3 linked regions of the Aggregicoccus sp. 17bor-14 genome follow. The protein of the gene in region 2 interacts with the protein of the main gene of each other region in a pairwise test. Links are inferred from orthologs where the notes say so. Each region holds a gene or a part of one and is shown on either strand. Other genes may lie near its edges.

Evidence for each region.
Region 1: the proteins of dnaE (region 2) and FGE12_RS00520 interact in binary tests that used the Escherichia coli proteins (3 or more experiments, as listed by UniProt). The link is inferred for Aggregicoccus sp. 17bor-14 from one-to-one orthologs.
Region 3: the proteins of dnaE (region 2) and rplL interact in binary tests that used the Escherichia coli proteins (3 or more experiments, as listed by UniProt). The link is inferred for Aggregicoccus sp. 17bor-14 from one-to-one orthologs.

The regions. Positions count from the first base shown.
Region 1 is NZ_VJZZ01000001.1:113,023-117,876, forward strand. What follows is about bases 1,054-3,966. They hold FGE12_RS00520 (aminotransferase class I/II-fold pyridoxal phosphate-dependent enzyme), read left to right. Parts: upstream 1,054-1,872; coding sequence 1,873-3,060; downstream 3,061-3,966. Other genes in these bases: FGE12_RS00515 (phosphatase PAP2 family protein), read left to right, coding at 1,054-1,839; FGE12_RS00525 (methylmalonyl-CoA mutase), read left to right, coding at 3,117-3,966. Also shown: FGE12_RS00510 (aminotransferase class I/II-fold pyridoxal phosphate-dependent enzyme), read right to left, coding at 1-533; more of FGE12_RS00515, read left to right, coding at 895-1,053; more of FGE12_RS00525, read left to right, coding at 3,967-4,854. UniProt on the Escherichia coli protein: Shows aminotransferase activity with methionine and histidine as substrates, and to a lesser extent also with phenylalanine.
Region 2 is NZ_VJZZ01000010.1:209,096-215,089, reverse strand. What follows is about bases 1,105-5,157. They hold dnaE (DNA polymerase III subunit alpha), read right to left. Parts: upstream 4,848-5,157; coding sequence 1,305-4,847; downstream 1,105-1,304. Other genes in these bases: FGE12_RS19960 (sulfatase), read left to right, coding at 5,034-5,157; FGE12_RS19970 (DUF3999 family protein), read left to right, coding at 1,105-1,220. Outside these bases: more of FGE12_RS19970, read left to right, coding at 1-1,104; more of FGE12_RS19960, read left to right, coding at 5,158-5,994. UniProt on the Escherichia coli protein: DNA polymerase III is a complex, multichain enzyme responsible for most of the replicative synthesis in bacteria. This DNA polymerase also exhibits 3' to 5' exonuclease activity. The alpha chain is the DNA polymerase catalytic subunit.
Region 3 is NZ_VJZZ01000001.1:482,067-486,913, forward strand. The notes cover bases 1-2,906. They hold rplL (50S ribosomal protein L7/L12), read right to left. Parts: upstream 1,690-2,906; coding sequence 1,312-1,689; downstream 1-1,311. Other genes in these bases: rpoB (DNA-directed RNA polymerase subunit beta), read right to left, coding at 1-1,118; rplJ (50S ribosomal protein L10), read right to left, coding at 1,782-2,294; rplA (50S ribosomal protein L1), read right to left, coding at 2,724-2,906. Also shown: more of rplA, read right to left, coding at 2,907-3,437; rplK (50S ribosomal protein L11), read right to left, coding at 3,476-3,922; transcription termination/antitermination protein NusG, read right to left, coding at 4,027-4,569; preprotein translocase subunit SecE, read right to left, coding at 4,569-4,847. UniProt on the Escherichia coli protein: The binding site for several of the GTPase factors involved in protein synthesis (IF-2, EF-Tu, EF-G and RF3). Is thus essential for accurate translation.

The sequences.
Region 1 (4,854 bases), on a different replicon or contig from region 2:
GTGACGATGATCTTGCCCGCCTCGGGGTCGGCCGCCTGCAGCAGCTGCTCCAGGTGCTCGAGGTCGTTGTGGCGGAACTTGCGCTCGGTGGCGAAGGAGAGGCGGATGCCGTCCACCAGCGAGGCGTGGTTGCCGCGGTCCGAGAAGACGATGTCGTGCCGGCCCAGGATGGAGGCGAGCGCCAGGTTCGTCTGGAAGCCGGTGGAGATCACCACCGCCGCGTCGCGGTTGAGGAACTGGGCGAGCTTGTGCTCGAGCTCCTCGTGCAGCACCAGCGTGCCGTTGAGCAGGCGCGAGCCGGAGCAGGTGGAGCCGAACTTCTCCACCGCCTTGATCGCGGCCTCCTTCACCCGGGGGTCCGCGGAAAGGCCGAGGTAGTTGTTCGAGCCGACCATGATCACGCGGCGGCCGTCGATCTCCACCTCGGTGGCCCCGTGGCTCGCCTCGATCACCCGGAAGTAGGGGTAGAGCCCCGTCGCCTTCGCGATCTTGTAGTCCTTCCAGCTGCTGCACTTCTCGAACACGTCACTCATCGCGGGGCCTCGGGGCGTCGGTTGCCCGGGTGGGGATAAAGGGGGCGAGCTGGAGTGCAATGGGCATTCCAGGCGGAGCCTTCCGGCGGGTGCCGCTCCGCGTCGACGCGGGGGCGGCTCTTAGAGATTGGGTCTGGCGGTGTCAAGGCGAAGGCCGGGTCCCGGTCCTAACTCTGGGAGAACACTCAATTCCCCTGGAGGCCAAGAAGGCAGGCGGGCCTCCGGTGGGATCGGCAACATCCGCGGAGCAGGCGGACCGCCCGTCCGTGTGCTCGCGTGCAGCGTTTAACACGGCGCCGCGCCGGCCGCCGCAGCGTCCGAGATCAGGCCGCAACCCTGACAGGCGTGTCAGACTGTAGGCGTGAGGCCTACCGCCCCCAGCCCCCTGCAGCTCCCGGTGCGCCTGCTGCCAGTGGACGCGGTGATCGTCGCCGTGTGCGCGGGCGCGAGCCTCGCGCTGCTCTCCCCCTGGGGGCGCTGGGCGCCCGGGGCAGCGCGCTCGGCGGCGGGCTTCGGAGTGCTCGCGCTGGGGCCCCTGCTCCTGCGCTGGCTGCAGGCGCGTGCGCCGCAAAGCCGCACGCTGCGGCTGCTCGCCTCCTTCTGGATGCTGCCGGTGGCGGGGCTCGCGCACACGCTGCTCAACCCGCTCGTCGACGCCGTGGGGCACCCGCTCTACGACGCGCAGCTCGCGCAGCTGGACGCGCACCTGCTCGGCGTGCAGTTCGCCCTGTGGGCCGAGCAGCACGGCCCGCGCTGGCTCGAGGACGTGCTGCTGGTCTGCTACTACGGGCACTTCGTCTGGTCGCTGGTGCTCGCCGGCGCGCTGTACGCGCGGGCCGAGCGCCGCGCCTTCGAGACCTTCCTGCTCGCGGTCTCCGTCTACCTCGCGGCCAACTACGCGCTCTATGCGCTGGTGCCGGCCGTGGGCCCGCGCTTCTTCCTCGCGGCCCACTTCGCCGAGCCGCTGCGGGGCCTGTGGCTCGCGCCGCGGCTCGCCGGGCTGATGATGCTCCCGGCCTTCCTGCGCGACTGCTTTCCCTCGGGGCACACGGGGCTCGCGCTGCTGGTGTTGATCACCGCGTGGCGGCGCGCCCGGGGCGTCTTCTGGGTGGCGCTCGCGCCGTGCGCGGGGCTCATCGCCGCGACGCTCGTGGGCCGCTTCCACTACGCGGTGGACCTCGCCGCGGCGCTGCCGCTCGCCTGCGGGGTGGCGGCGGCGGCCGAGGCGCTCTACCGTCGCCTGCCGGATACGGAGGGCGCCGTGGCGCGCGCCGAGCCCGGCGTCCCGGAGTCCGAACCGCAGTGAGCCCTCCCGCGCCACGAGCCCCCAGGAGCCTCCATGTCCGTGCTGGCAGCCCGCGTCTCCCGCTTCGGCACCACCGTCTTCTCCGAGTTCAGCGCGCTCGCCGTCCAGCACGGCGCGGTGAACCTGGGGCAGGGCTTCCCCGACTTCGACGGGCCGGACGCGGTGAAGGAGGCTGCCCAGCGCGCCATCCGCGACGGCGTGAACCAGTACGCGCTGAGCGCGGGCGCGCGCGACCTGCGTCAGGCCATCGCGGAGCATGCGCAGCGCTTCTACGGCCAGGGCGTGGACCCGGACACCATGGTCACCGTCACCAGCGGCGCCACCGAGGCGATCCTCGCCACGCTGCTGGGCCTGGTGAACCCGGGCGACGAGGTGGTGGTGTTCGAGCCGGTCTACGACTCGTACGACGCGAGCATCGCCTTCGCGGGCGGCGTCGCGCGCCACGTGCCCCTGCACCCGCCGGACGCGCAGCACGCCACCTGGTGGTTCGACGAGGCCGAGGTGCGCGCCGCCTTCGGGCCGCGCACCCGCCTGCTCGTCCTCAACACCCCGCACAACCCCACCGGCAAGGTGTTCACGCGCGCGGAGCTGGAGCTGCTCGCGGGCCTGTGCGAGGAGCGCGGCGCGTACGTGCTCGCGGACGAGGTCTACGAGCACCTCGTCTTCGCGCCCGCGCGCCACCTGCGCGCGGCCACGCTCCCGCAGCTGCGCGAGCGCACCGTCACCGTGAGCAGTGCGGGCAAGAGCTTCAGCTTCACGGGGTGGAAGATCGGCTGGGCCATCGCGCCGCCGGCCCTGCGTGACGCGGTGCAGCGCGCCCACCAGTTCATCACCTTCGCCGTGCCCTCGCCGCTGCAGGCGGCGGTGGCCGTGGCCCTGCGGCTGCCGGACGCGTACTTCCGCGACCTCACCGCCCTCTACACGGACAAGCGGGCGCGGATGCTCGGGGCGCTCGGCGAGGCGGGCCTGACGGCGCACGCTCCGGAGGGCAGCTACTTCGCCATGGCGGACATCCGCGGGCGCGGCTTCGCGGACGACGTGGCCTTCTGCCGGCACCTGGTGACGCAGGTGGGGGTGGCGGCCATCCCGCCCAGCGTCTTCTACTCTCCGGAGCACCGCGCGCTCGGGCAGGGCTTCGCCCGCTTTGCCTTCTGCAAAACGGAGGCGGTGCTGGACGAGGCGCGCCGCCGGCTGGTGCGTGGCCTGGCGCGCACGGGGTGAAGCGCGCGCTCTTGCGCGCCTTGCGACCCCCAACCCCCTTTGCTACTAGGCCGGGCATGCCCGCGCGCACTCCGCCCAGCCCCAAGAAGCTCAGCCGTTCCGTCGCCTCCCGCACCGCCAAGCCCGCCCCGGCGAAGTCCTCCAAGGCCGCCGGCAAGGCCTCCGCCAAGGCTCCGCAGAAGCGCGGCGCCCTCGCCAAGGTGTCCAAGGTGTCCAAGGCCGCGAAGGCGGTGGCCGCTCCGGTGAAGAAGGCCGCGAAGAAGGTCGCAGCGGTGGCCGCGGCGAAGCCCGCGGCGCGCAAGGCCGGCAAGGGCACCAAGGTCTACGACGCGGCGGCGCTCAAGGCCGTGGCGAAGGCGACGGACGTGTGGGCCAAGGGCGAGCTCGCGAAGATCACCGCGAAGGCGCCGCTGCGCCGCCCCGGCTTCATCACCGACTCGGGCGTGCCCATCCCGGACGTGCTCACCGCGGCGGACCGCAAGGCCGAGGACTTCGAGCGCATCGGGCTGCCGGGTCAGTTCCCGTTCACCCGCGGCGTGCAGCCGTCCATGTACCGCGGCCGCCTCTGGACCATGCGCCAGTTCGCCGGCTTCGGCACGCCCGCGGACACGAACAAGCGCTTCAAGTACCTCATCAGCCACGGCATGACCGGGCTCTCCACCGCCTTCGACATGCCCGCGCTCATGGGCTACGACGCGGACCACCCCATGAGCCGCGGCGAGGTGGGCAAGGAGGGCGTGGCCATCTCCTCGCTCAAGGACTTCGAGGTCCTCTTCGACGGCATCCCGCTCGAGAAGGTCAGCACCTCGATGACCATCAATGCGAGCGCCGTGGTCGCGCTGTGCATGTACATCGCGGTGGGTGAGAAGCAGGGCGTTCCGATGGAGAAGCTCGCCGGCACCATCCAGAACGACATGCTCAAGGAGTACATCGCGCAGAAGGAGTGGATCGTCTCGCCGCGGCCCGCCGTGCGGATCGTGACGGACATGATCGAGTTCTGCACGAAGAACATGCCCAAGTGGTACCCGGTCTCCATCAGCGGCTACCACATCCGCGAGGCCGGAGCGACGGCGGTGCAGGAGCTGGCCTTCACGCTCGCGGACGGCATCGGCTACGTGGAGGAGTGCGTGAAGCGCGGGCTGGACGTGGACAGCTTCGCCCCGCAGCTCTCCTTCTTCTGGGACGTGCACAACGACTTCTTCGAGGAGGTCGCGAAGTTCCGCGCCGCGCGCCGCATCTGGGCGCACGTGATGCGCGACCGCTTCGGCGCGAAGAACCCGCGCTCCATGCAGCTCAAGACGCACGCGCAGACGGCCGGCGTGAGCCTCACCGCGCAGCAGCCCTACAACAACGTGGTGCGCACGGCGCTGCAGGCCTTCGCCGCGGTGCTCGGCGGCACCCAGTCGCTGCACACCAACTCGCTGGACGAGACCTACGCGCTGCCCACCGAGGAGTCGGTCACCATCGCGCTGCGCACCCAGCAGCTCATCGCGCACGAGTCCGGCGCGGACCGCGTGGTGGACCCGCTCGCGGGGAGCTACTACGTGGAGTACCTCACCGACGAGATGGAGAAGCGCGCGCTCGAGTACATCCGCCGCATCGACGAGATGGGCGGCATCATCCGCGCGGTGGAGGAGCAGTACCCGCAGAAGGAGATCGGCGAGAGCGCCTACCGCTTCCAGCGCGAGGTGGAGCAGGGCGACCGGCTCATCGTCGGCGTGAACGCCTTCAAGAGCGAGGGCAGCGCGCCCATCGAGCTGCTGCACATCGACGAGAAGGTGGCCGAGGAGCAGA
Region 2 (5,994 bases):
ATGCCCAGGCGCGCCAGCCGGACCTCTCGGACGTGGCCGCCTTCGACGCGAAGGGCGAGGCGCTCGCCTTCGGGCCCATGCCGGCCGCCTACGTCCCGCCGCGCGGCACCTGGCGCCCCGCGCGCTGGTTCCCCCTTCCGGCGCCGCGTCCCGGCTCGGGCTCGGGCTCGGGCTCGGACGATCTGCGCGTGCTGGTGAGGCGCTCGGCGCAGGGCGAGCTCACGCTGGACAGCTCGGTGCGGCGCGGGCGCGGCGAGGAGGCGGACGGCCGCGACCTGCTCATCGACGTGCAGGGTGGCGAGCAGCAGGTGGACGCGCTCGCGCTGGACTTCGCCCCGGATGCGCCCGCCTTCAGCGCCGAGGCGCGGGTGGAGGCGAGCGACGACCTGCGCAGCTGGCGCACCGTGGCGAGCGGCGTGCCGGTGGCACTGCTGCGCCAGGGAGACCAGACGCTGCTGCGGCGCCACGTGGAGCTCTCGCCCGGCCCGGCCACCTACCTGCGGGTGCGCGTGAGCGGCGAGGGCGCGGCGCCCGCCGTGCGCGGCGTCCAGCTGCGCCTGCGCGCCCCGGGCGCGGTGCCCCGGCCGCAGTGGCTGGAGGCGCGCTTCGTTCAGAAGGACGAGCGCGGCGGCTACGTGTACGCGCTGCCCGCGCGCGTCCCCGCCGAGCAACTGGACGTGCAGCTGGGCGCGGACAACGCCGTCGCGCACCTGAGCGTGCAGAGCCGCGAGGGCGAGGACGCACCGTGGCGCCCGCAGGCCGCGATGACCGCGTTCCGCCTGCGCGGCGCGGGGCTGGAGCTGGTGAACGAGCCCGCGGTGCTCGCCCCTACCCGCGAGCGGCAGTGGCGCCTGCAGTCCACGACGCCGCTCGCGCGGCCGCCGGTGCTGCGGCTCGCCTACGTGCCGGAGCGCTGGCTGCTGCTCACCCACGGCCCCGCGCCCTTCCGCGTGGTGGCCGGCAGCGAGCGCGCCCGCCGCGACGACTACCCGCTGGACGCGCTGGTGGCGCAGGTGCGCGCGAAGTACGGCCCCGAGTGGGAGCCGGTGCGGGCCACGCTCGGCGCCTCGGAAGCGGCGGGCGGAGAGGAGGCCCTGCGGCCCGTGCCCAAGGGCGGCGCGCGCACGTACGTGCTGTGGGGCGTGCTGGTGCTCGGGGCGCTGGCCGTGGTGGCGATGGTGCTGCAGCTGCTCAAGGCGCCGCCGCCGGCTCGCGGGTAACGCAGCGGGGAGGCCGCTTCCCTCACCCTTTCCCTCTCCCAGGGGGAGAGGGAAAGGGTGCGCTCACTGTGTTCGGCAAGAAGCTCAGCCGAGCTCGGCGACCTTCATCCCGAAGAGCTTGTCCACGGCGAGCAGCAGCTCGTCGCTCACCTGCACCTTGAGCGCGGTGGAGCCGATGAGCGCCTCGGCCTCGTTGGCGAAGAGCACGGTGACGGCGACGGGGGTCGCGCCCGCGTGCTGCTTGGCGAGGTTCGCGAGCTTCTCCAGGCGCGGCTCGGTGAGCAGGTCCGCGGGAATGCGCAGCTCGAGGCGCTTGGTGCGCTTCTCGCGCACGGCCTTGAGGCTCTGGATGTCGTCCACGATCAGCTCCGCCGTGGGCGTCTCCTCGTCGCGGTTGTTGATCTGCACGGTGCCGCTCACCAGGATGGGATCGTCGCTCTTGAGCAGCTCCTCCCACTGCTCGAAGCCGGGCTTGGGGCCCTGCTTGCCCCACTTGCCGTCCTTGCCCATCACGCTGCGGGTGCCATCCTTGCCGGGGAAGCACACCAGCTCGATGGAGCCAGAGAGGTCCTCGAGCGTCACCCAGGCCATGCGCTTGCCCGTCTTGGTGGGGCGCTCGCGCATCGCGGCGACGATGCCCGCCACGGTCATCTTCTCGTCGCGCCGGGCGCGCTGCACCGCGGTGATGGGGCGCGCGTAGCGCTTGAGCTCCTTGTCGTACTGGTGCAGCGGGTGGCCGGACACGTAGAAGCCGATCGCCTCCTTCTCGTAGGCGAGCCGCTCCTTCTCGGTCCACTCCTCCACCTGGGCGTAGTCGTTCTGCACGGCGGCCGCGGCGGCGCTGCCGCCCAGCATGCCGAAGAGGCTCACCTGGCCGGCGGCGCGGTCCTTCTGACTGCTGCTGCCGCGCGACATGGCGCGCTCGATGGTCTCGAAGAGCTGGCGGCGCGGGCGCTTCTCGAAGTCGAAGGCGCCGGCCTTCACCAGGGCCTCGAGCACCTTGCGGTTCACGCGCCGGCCGTCCACGCGCTCGCAGAAATCGAAGAGGTTCTTGAAGGGGCCGTTCTGGCGCGCCTCGAGGATGGACTCGATGGCGCCCTCGCCCACGCCCTTGATGGCGCCGAGGCCGAAGCGGATCTTCCCCTCGACCGCGCCGAAGGCGAGGTCCGAGAGGTTCACGTCCGGCGGCAGCACCTGGTGGCCTGCGGCGCGCGCCTCACCGATGTGCAGCACCACCTTGTCGGTGTTGTCCTTCTCGCTGGTGAGAAGGGCCGCCATGAACTCGACGGGGTAGTGCGCCTTGAGCCAGCCGGTGTGGATGGTGATGAGGCCGTAGGCGGCCGAGTGGCTCTTGTTGAAGCCGTACTCGGCGAACTTCTCCATCAGGTCGAAGATCTCGCCGGCCACCTTCAGGTCGACGTTGTTCTTCGCGCAGCCCTCGAGGAAGCCGGCCCGCTCGGCCTGCATGACCTCGGCCTTCTTCTTGCCCATCGCGCGGCGCAGCAGGTCCGCGCGGCCCAGGCTGTAGCCTCCCAGCACCTGGGAGATCTGCATCACCTGCTCCTGGTACACGATGACGCCGTACGTGTCCTTGAGCACCGGCTCGAGCGCGGGGTGCGGGTAGCTGACCCTCTCGCGCCCGTGCTTGCGGTTGATGAAGACGTCCACCATGCCGGAGTCCAGGGGACCCGGGCGGTAGAGCGCGCCGGCGGCGATGACATCCTCGAAGCAGCTGGGCTTGAGCTTCATCACCATCTCGGTGAAGCCGCTCGACTCCATCTGGAACACGCCCGCCGTCTCGCCGCGGGCCATCAGCTCGAAGGTCGGCTTGTCGTCCAGGGGGATCTGGTGGCGGAGGATCTTCTCCTCCTCCTTGCGCCCGCGGTTGATGAGATCCAGCGCGTGCTGGATGACGGTGAGCGTCTTGAGGCCGAGGAAGTCGAACTTCACGAGGCCGGCGGCCTCGACCTCGTCCTTGGCGAACTGGGTGATGAGCGTCTTCTCGCCCGGGGGCTGGTAGACGGGGACGAACTCCCAGAGGGGCTTGTCGGCGATGACCACGCCGGCCGCGTGCATGCCGGCCTGGCGGTGCAGGCCCTCGAGCGCGAGGGCGATCTCGAGCACGTCCTTGGTGGTGACGTCCTTGCCCTCGATCTGCGCGAGCGCCGCGGGCTTCTCGATCATCTCCTTGAGGCGAGGCTCCATCTCGATCGCCTCCTTCAGGGTGATGTTGAGCACCTCGGGGACCAGCTTCGCGATGCGGTCACCCTCGCTGAAGGGCAGGCCGAAGACGCGGCACACGTCGCGCAGCACGCTCTTCGCCTTGAGCGAGCCGAAGGTGATGATCTGCCCGACGTTCATCTCGCCGTACTTGCGGCCGACGTACTTGATCACCTCGTCGCGCCGGTCCTGGCAGAAGTCGATGTCGAAGTCCGGCATCGAGACGCGCTCGGGGTTGAGGAAGCGCTCGAAGAGGAGGTTGTACGGGATGGGGTCCAGGTCGGTGATGCGCAGCGCGTACGCGACGATGCTGCCCGCGCCCGAGCCGCGGCCCGGTCCCACCGGGATGTTCTGCTGCTTCGCCCAGTTGATGAAGTCCTGCACGATGAGGAAGTAGCCGCTGAACCCCATCTTCTGGATGACGCCGATCTCCAGGTTGAGGCGGGCGAGGTAGGCGTCGCGGTCCACCGGGTAGTTCAGCTCGTGGAAGCGCTCGTGCAGGCCCTTGAAGGCGAGCTCCGCCATGAAGCTGTCCGGGGTGTGGCCGTCCGGGACCTTGAAGGTGGGCAGCATCGGCTTGCCCAGCTTGAGCTCCACGTTGCACATCTCGGCGATGCGCTGGGTGTTGTGCACGGCCTCGGGCGTGTCCCGGAAGAACTCGAGCATCTCCTGGGGGCTCGTGACGTAGAGCTTGTCCGTGGAGTGGCGCATGCGCTTGCCGTCCGCGAGCGTCTTGCCGCTCGCGATGCACATGAGCAGCTCGTGCGCCTTGGCGTCCTCGCGCTTGATGTAGTGCGCGTCCGCGGTGGCCACGAGCGGCACGTCGATGTCGCGGCTGAGCTGCTTGAGGTTGGTGTTCGCCTTCTCCTGCTCCTCCATCCCGTTGCTCTGGATCTCGAGGAAGAAGGAGTCGGGCTCGAAGATCTCCTTGTACTCGAGCGCCGCGCGGCGGGCGTGGTCCATGTCCCCACGGAAGGCGGCGCTGGTCACCTCGCCGCCGAGGCACGCGGTGAGCCCCACCAGGCCCTTGGAGTGCTCCTTGAGCACCTGCTTGTCCAGGCGCGGGTGGTAGTAGAAGCCGTCCATGTACGCGGTGGACGAGAGGTAGCGCAGGTTCGCGTACCCCTCCGCGTTCTTGGCGAGCAGGATGAGGTGGTTGGCCACCTTCTCGGTGCGGTCGCCGCGGCCCTTGGGGCCTGCTACGTAGGCCTCGAGCCCGATGATGGGCTTGATGCCCGCATCCTTCGCCTTCTTGTAGAAGTCGATGGTGCCGAACATGTTGCCGTGATCCGTCACGGCCACGCTCGTCATCCCCTTCTCCTTCACCGTCTTGATGAGGTCCTTCATCCGGATCGCCCCGTCTAGGAGCGAGTAGAGGGTGTGAAGATGGAGGTGCGTAAAGCTCATGGTCGAAAGGTGAGGCGGCGAGGGAGGGTCCGCCACCCTAACGGCGGCGTCTGACCCCCGCAAATCGGCGTCCCGGGGGCTTCCGGGCAGGCGACGGCGGGTCGCGGAAGCTAACCTTCGGGGTGCCTGGGATCGAGCAGATCCCGCGCCTCCTTCACCCTGCGTCCCGCCCCTCCCGGCCCCTGCGTGTCCCCCTCCCTCCGCCCTCCCCTGCCGCTGCCCCGCGCGGCCCTGCTCGGCTGCAGGGCGGGGCTCTGCGCCCTGCTCGCGCTCTACACGGCCTGCGCGGTCTTCAACATGCGCCTGGGCTACCAGGGCAACGAGAGCGCGCTGCTCAATGCGCTCGTCTGGAACGAGTGGCGCTCCGTCGTGCTGTGGCAGGTGGGCCGGCTCCTGCTCGCCTACTCGCTCGTGGGGCTCGTGAGCGGCGCGCTGTTCGGCCTGGCCGTGGGGCTGCGCTGGCCGCGCCGTGGCGCGGTGCTCTGGGCGGGCGCGCTGGGGCCGCTGCTCCTGGACGCGCTGCTGGTGGCGGCGGACATGGCCCAGCACCCCCACCTCTACGCGGCGACGCTGTACGGGCGCGGCGGTGCGTGGGCGGCGCTCCTGCGGGGGCTGAGCGGAACGAACCCGTGGCTCTTCCGGGCGCCCGCGCTGCTGCTCGTGCTCGCGCCCCTCGTGGCCCTCGCGGGCGCAGCGCTGCGGCGGCTGCGGGTGGCGCCGCGGCCCGGGGTGGCGGCCGTCTCGGGCGCGCTCGCGCTCGGGGCGCTGCTCTTCGGCGTGCACGGAGCCGCGCAGCTGCGCACGGCGCAGGCCACGCGCGCGCCCGAGCGCCCCAACCTGCTCATCCTCGCCTCGGACGGACTGCGGCCGGACCACCTCTCGGGCAACGGCTACGCGCGCCCCACCTCGCCGAACCTGGACGCGCTGATGGCCCACGGCACGCGCTTCAGCGACGCGGTGGTGCAGCTGCCGCGCACCGCGCCCTCGTGGGCCACGCTGCTCACCTCGCGCTGGGCAGGCGCGCAGCCGGTGCGCCACACGCTGGTGGATGCCGCCGCGCGCGAGGCGCGGCTGCCCACGCTGGCCACGGCGCTGAGCGCCGCGGGCTACCGCACGGTGGCGCTCTCCGACTACGCGGGAGACCTCT
Region 3 (4,847 bases), on a different replicon or contig from region 2:
AACGTCTCACGCAGGTACGGACCCACGTTGAGGTTGTCGATGAAGAGGACCTTGAACTCCTTGATGCCGCGCTTGAGGAGCTCGTCCACCTTCTCCTGGCTGACCTCCTCGTTGCACTCGAGGATCACCTCGCCGGTGGTCTCGTCCACGACGTCGTAGGCGGACACCTTGGTCCACAGCTCGTCCGCGTCGATGGGCAGCGTCTTCATCTTCGCCGCCTCGAGCTTCTTGATGGCGGCGCGCGTGAACTTGCGGTTCTTCTTGACGATCACCTCACCCGACTTGGTCTTGATGTCGCGGGTGGCGCGCTGACCGGGCAGGAGCTCCAGCTCCACGCTCTTCTCGAAGTCCTCGGCGCTGTTGAGGTAGATGGTCTCGGTCGCGTAGTAGTAGTTGAGGATCTCCTCGGTCGAGCCGCGGAACTCGAGCGGGTTCTTCTTCGCGGTGTCCTGCACGGCGCCCAGGGCGCGGATCAGCACCGTGGCCGGCAGCTTGCGGCGGCGGTCGATGCGGACGTAGAGCAGGTCCTTGTGGTCGAACTCGAAGTCGATCCACGAGCCGCGGTACGGGATGATGCGGGCGTTGTAGAGCAGCTTGCCCGAGCTGTGGCTCTTGCCCTTGTCGTGGTCGAAGAAGGCGCCGGGGGAGCGGTGCAGCTGGCTCACCACCACGCGCTCGGTGCCGTTGATGATGAAGGTGCCGTTCTGGGTCATCAGCGGGATTTCCCCGAAGTAGACCTCCTGCTCCTTCACGTCGCGGATGCTCTGCGCACCGGTCTCCTCGTCCTTGTCCCAGACCACGAGACGGACGACGACCTTGATCGGCGCCGAGTAGGTCATGCCACGCTGGTGGCACTCGTCGACGTCGTACTTCGGCTTCTCCAGGTGGTAGGAGACGAACTCCAGCGAGCTGGTCTCGTTGAAGTCCCGGATGGGGAAGACGCTCTTGAAGACACCCTGCAGGCCGAGGTCCTCGCGCTTCTCAGGCGCGATGTCCGCCTGGAGGAACTTCTCGTAGCTCTGCTTCTGGATGTTGATGAGGTTGGGAATATCGATGATCTTCCCAATCTTCGCGAAGGTCTTCCGCACGCGGAAATTGTTCTGGATCTGCGTCGGCATTCGGTCTCCGGGGACGAGGCTGCCCAGGGCGGGGCAAGGCGGGGCAAGCGTCTATAACGCGCAGCGGCGGCGGGAAATTTGTAACCGGTGGAAAGGGCAAAGCCGGCGCCCCCGTTGCGGGGAGCGCCGGCCTGCCTTTCCGGTCAGGGAGGGGCCGGGATTTCCCGAACCGGCCCCCACCTGCCGCGGGGTGCTACTTGATCTCGACGGTGGCGCCAGCCGCGGTGAGCTGGTCCTTCATCTTCTTGGCGTCGTCCTTGTTGACGCCCTCCTTCACCGTCTTGGGCGCGCCCTCGACCAGGTCCTTGGCCTCCTTCAGGCCCAGGCCGGTGATCGCGCGGATCTCCTTGATGACGTTGATCTTGTTGGCGCCGGCGTTCGCGAGCACCACGTTGAACTCCGTCTTCTCCTCGGCAGGAGCGGCGGCAGCGCCACCGCCCGCGGGGCCCGCGGCAACGGCCACGGCGGCGGCGGAAACGCCCCACTTCTGCTCGAGCTGCTTCACGAGCTCAGCGGCCTCCATGACGGAGAGCTGCGAGAGCTGGTCGATGATTGCGTTCAGGTCGGCCATGTGACTGTGTCCTTCTTTGTCCTACTAGCGGGGACACTGCCCTCTGGGCAGGAAAGTCCCCTGGGTGGGTGATATAAAACTTCTGGGAACGATTACTTCTTGTCCGCGTACGCCTGGATGACGCGCGCCAGCTGCGAACCGGGGGCTGCAATGGTCCGCACCAGCTTGCCAGCCGGCTGGGTCAGCATGCCCAGGATCTGGGCACGCAGCTCGGGCAGGCCCGGCATCTTCGCCAGCGCCTTGACGCCCTCGGCGTTGACCTTGCGGCCCTCGACGACGGCGCTCCGAACCTTGATCGTCTCCATGTCCTTGATGAACTCGGAGAGGATCTTCGCCGGGGCCACGACGTCGTCGTAGCTCAGCACCATCGCCACGGGACCCGTGAAGTCGCCGGAGATGACCTCCACCGGCGTGCCCTTCGCGGCCCGCTTGGCCAGCGAGTTCTTGAGGACCTTGTACTCCACCTTGCCCTCGCGCAGCTTCTTGCGGAGCTTGGTGACGGTCTCCACGTTCAGCTTGGAGAACTCGGCGACGATACCCGTGCGGGTCTTCGCGAACTTCTCGTTGAGCTCCTTGATGAGCTCTTCCTTCTCGCTCTTCAGCACCTTGACTCACCTCCTCCTGACCCACCTGACGGTGGGCTTGATGCCTGGGCCAAAGCGGCAGAGCGAGAGAGGAACCCCGAAGTGGGGCACCACACCGCACCTCCAGTCTCGGCAGGGCTGGCACGACTTCGCCGTTTGAACCGAGGGCGGCTTGCGTGATCCCGACCGGTTGCCCGGTTGCCAACGGGAGGCACGTGCACCACCTTCGGTCCCTGCTGTCTGGGACCAGGGACGACAAGGCGCCAGGTCGGAATCGACATGGCGCCCCAATTGCAGAAGCCGGCGGCCTATACCGCCCGGCTTCCGAAAGATCCAGCACTTTCTCGCAAAAAAAGTCAGCCAGGCGACGGGTGGGAGGGTTGCCGGACTGGCCCCCCTCCCCCGTGCCTGGCTGCTGCGGACGCCCGGGAGGCGCCCCGCGCGCGCCCCTTAGCGGTGGCGGGCGAGGACTTCCTGGGTGTCGATCTTGATGCCGGGGCCCATGGTGGTGCTGATGGCGAGGCCCTTGAGGTACACGCCCTTCGCGGTGGCCGGCTTGAGCTTCATCACCGTGTCCACGAGCGCGTTGAAGTTGGCCTCGAGCTTCTCCTGGGTGAAGGAGCTCTTGCCCATCTTCGCGTGCACGATGCCGGCCTTCTCGGCGCGGAAGTCGACCTTACCGCCCTTGGCGTCGCCGATGGCCTTGCGCACGTCCACGGTCACGGTGCCGACCTTGGGGTTGGGCATGAGGCCGCGGGGACCGAGCACCTTACCGAGGCGGCCGACCACGCCCATCATGTCCGGGGTGGCGATGACGGTGTCGAAGTCGAGGAAGCCGCCCTCGATGCGCTTGGCGAGCTCGTCGCCGCCGACCACGTCGGCGCCGGCGGCCTCGGCCTCGGTGGCCTTCTCGCCGCGGGCGAACACGGCCACGCGCACGGTGGCGCCGGTGCCGTGGGGGAGGACGACCGCGCCGCGAACCATCTGGTCCGCGTGCTTGGGGTCCACGCCCAGGTTGATGGCCACGTTCACCGTCTGGTCGAACTTGGTCTTGCGGGCGTCGACGGACGCCTTGAGGGTCTTGAAGCCCTCGGTGATGGTGTAGCGCTTGTTGCGGTCGACCAGGGCGGAGGCCGCGGCGAACTTCTTTCCAGGCTTAGGCATGATTCAGAATCCTTTCGAAGGTAGGTGACGGCCGACCCTTAGGCGACGACGTCGATCCCCATGGAGCGGGCGGTGCCGGCGATGGTGTTCATCGCGGCCTCGAGCGAAGCGGCCGTGGTGTCGCCCATCTTCGTCTTGGCGATCTCCTCGAGCTGCTTGCGGGTGATCTGCCCGACCTTCTCCTTGCCCGGCTTCTTCGCGCCAGAGCCCTTCTTCTTCTCGGTGTGCAGACCGGCGGCCTTCTTGATGAGGACGGCCGCGGGCGGCGTCTTCAGGATGAAGGTGAAGGAGCGGTCCTGATACACGGTGATGATCACCGGGATGATCAGGCTCTCCTTCGCCTGCTGCTGCGTGGCCGCGTTGAACTGCTTGCAGAACTCCATGATGTTCACGCCCTGCTGACCGAGCGCGGGGCCGATCGGGGGGGCGGGGTTGGCCTTGCCGGCCGGGATCTGCAGCTTGACCTGTCCTGTGACCTTCTTCATCGGATGGCGACTGCCTTTCGATTCGGTGGTTCGAGCGGAGCCGCTGACGACGGCCCTCCCACCGGGTTGCTCCCGCGCTCAGCGCGCGGGGAGATTCGGAATGCTTAACCGGTGGTCTTCTCCACCTGCATGAAGTCCAGCTCCACAGGGGTGGAGCGGCCGAAGATGCTCACGAGCACCTTCACGCGGCCCTTCTCGGCGTTGACCTCTTCCACGGTGCCGTTGAAGTTCGCGAAGGGGCCGTCGATCACGCGCACGGTGTCCCCGTCCTCGAACTGCACCTTGGGCTTGGCCTTCACGGCGCCCTCGGAGATCTGGCTGGTGAGGCGGCTCACCTCCTTGTCGGAGATGGGCGTGGGCTGCTCGTTCTGCGCGGCGCCCGGGAAGCCGGTGATCTTGGGGGTGTTCTTCACCAGGTGCCAGGTGCGGTCGTTCAGGTCCATCTGGACGAAGATGTAGCCCGGGAAGAACTTGCGCTTGGAGGTCTTCTTCTCCCCCTTCACCATCTCCACGACCTGCTCCATGGGGATGAGGATCTCACCGAACTGATCCTGCAGCCCCTCGAGGCGGATCTTCTCCTCCAGGCTCTTCTTCGCCTGGTTCTCGAAGTTCGAGTAGGTGTGGACGACGTACCATTTCATCGCCATTACAGCTTCCCCCACACCGCCGGCAGCCAGTCCACCATGAGCTTGTAGGCCACGGTGTCGATGAAGAAGAGCAGCACCGCGGCGACGAGGGAGGCCACGACCACCGCGAAGGTGGAGGCGCGGGTCTCGCTCCAGGTGGGCCAGCTCACGCGCATCAGCTCGCTGGCCACGTCCACCGAGAGGTCGTGCACGCGCTTGTTCGCGAACGCGGCCACCACGAGCGCGATCGCCACGGCGAAGCCCACGAAGGTGGAGATGTTCCAGCCGAGCCCCTCGAT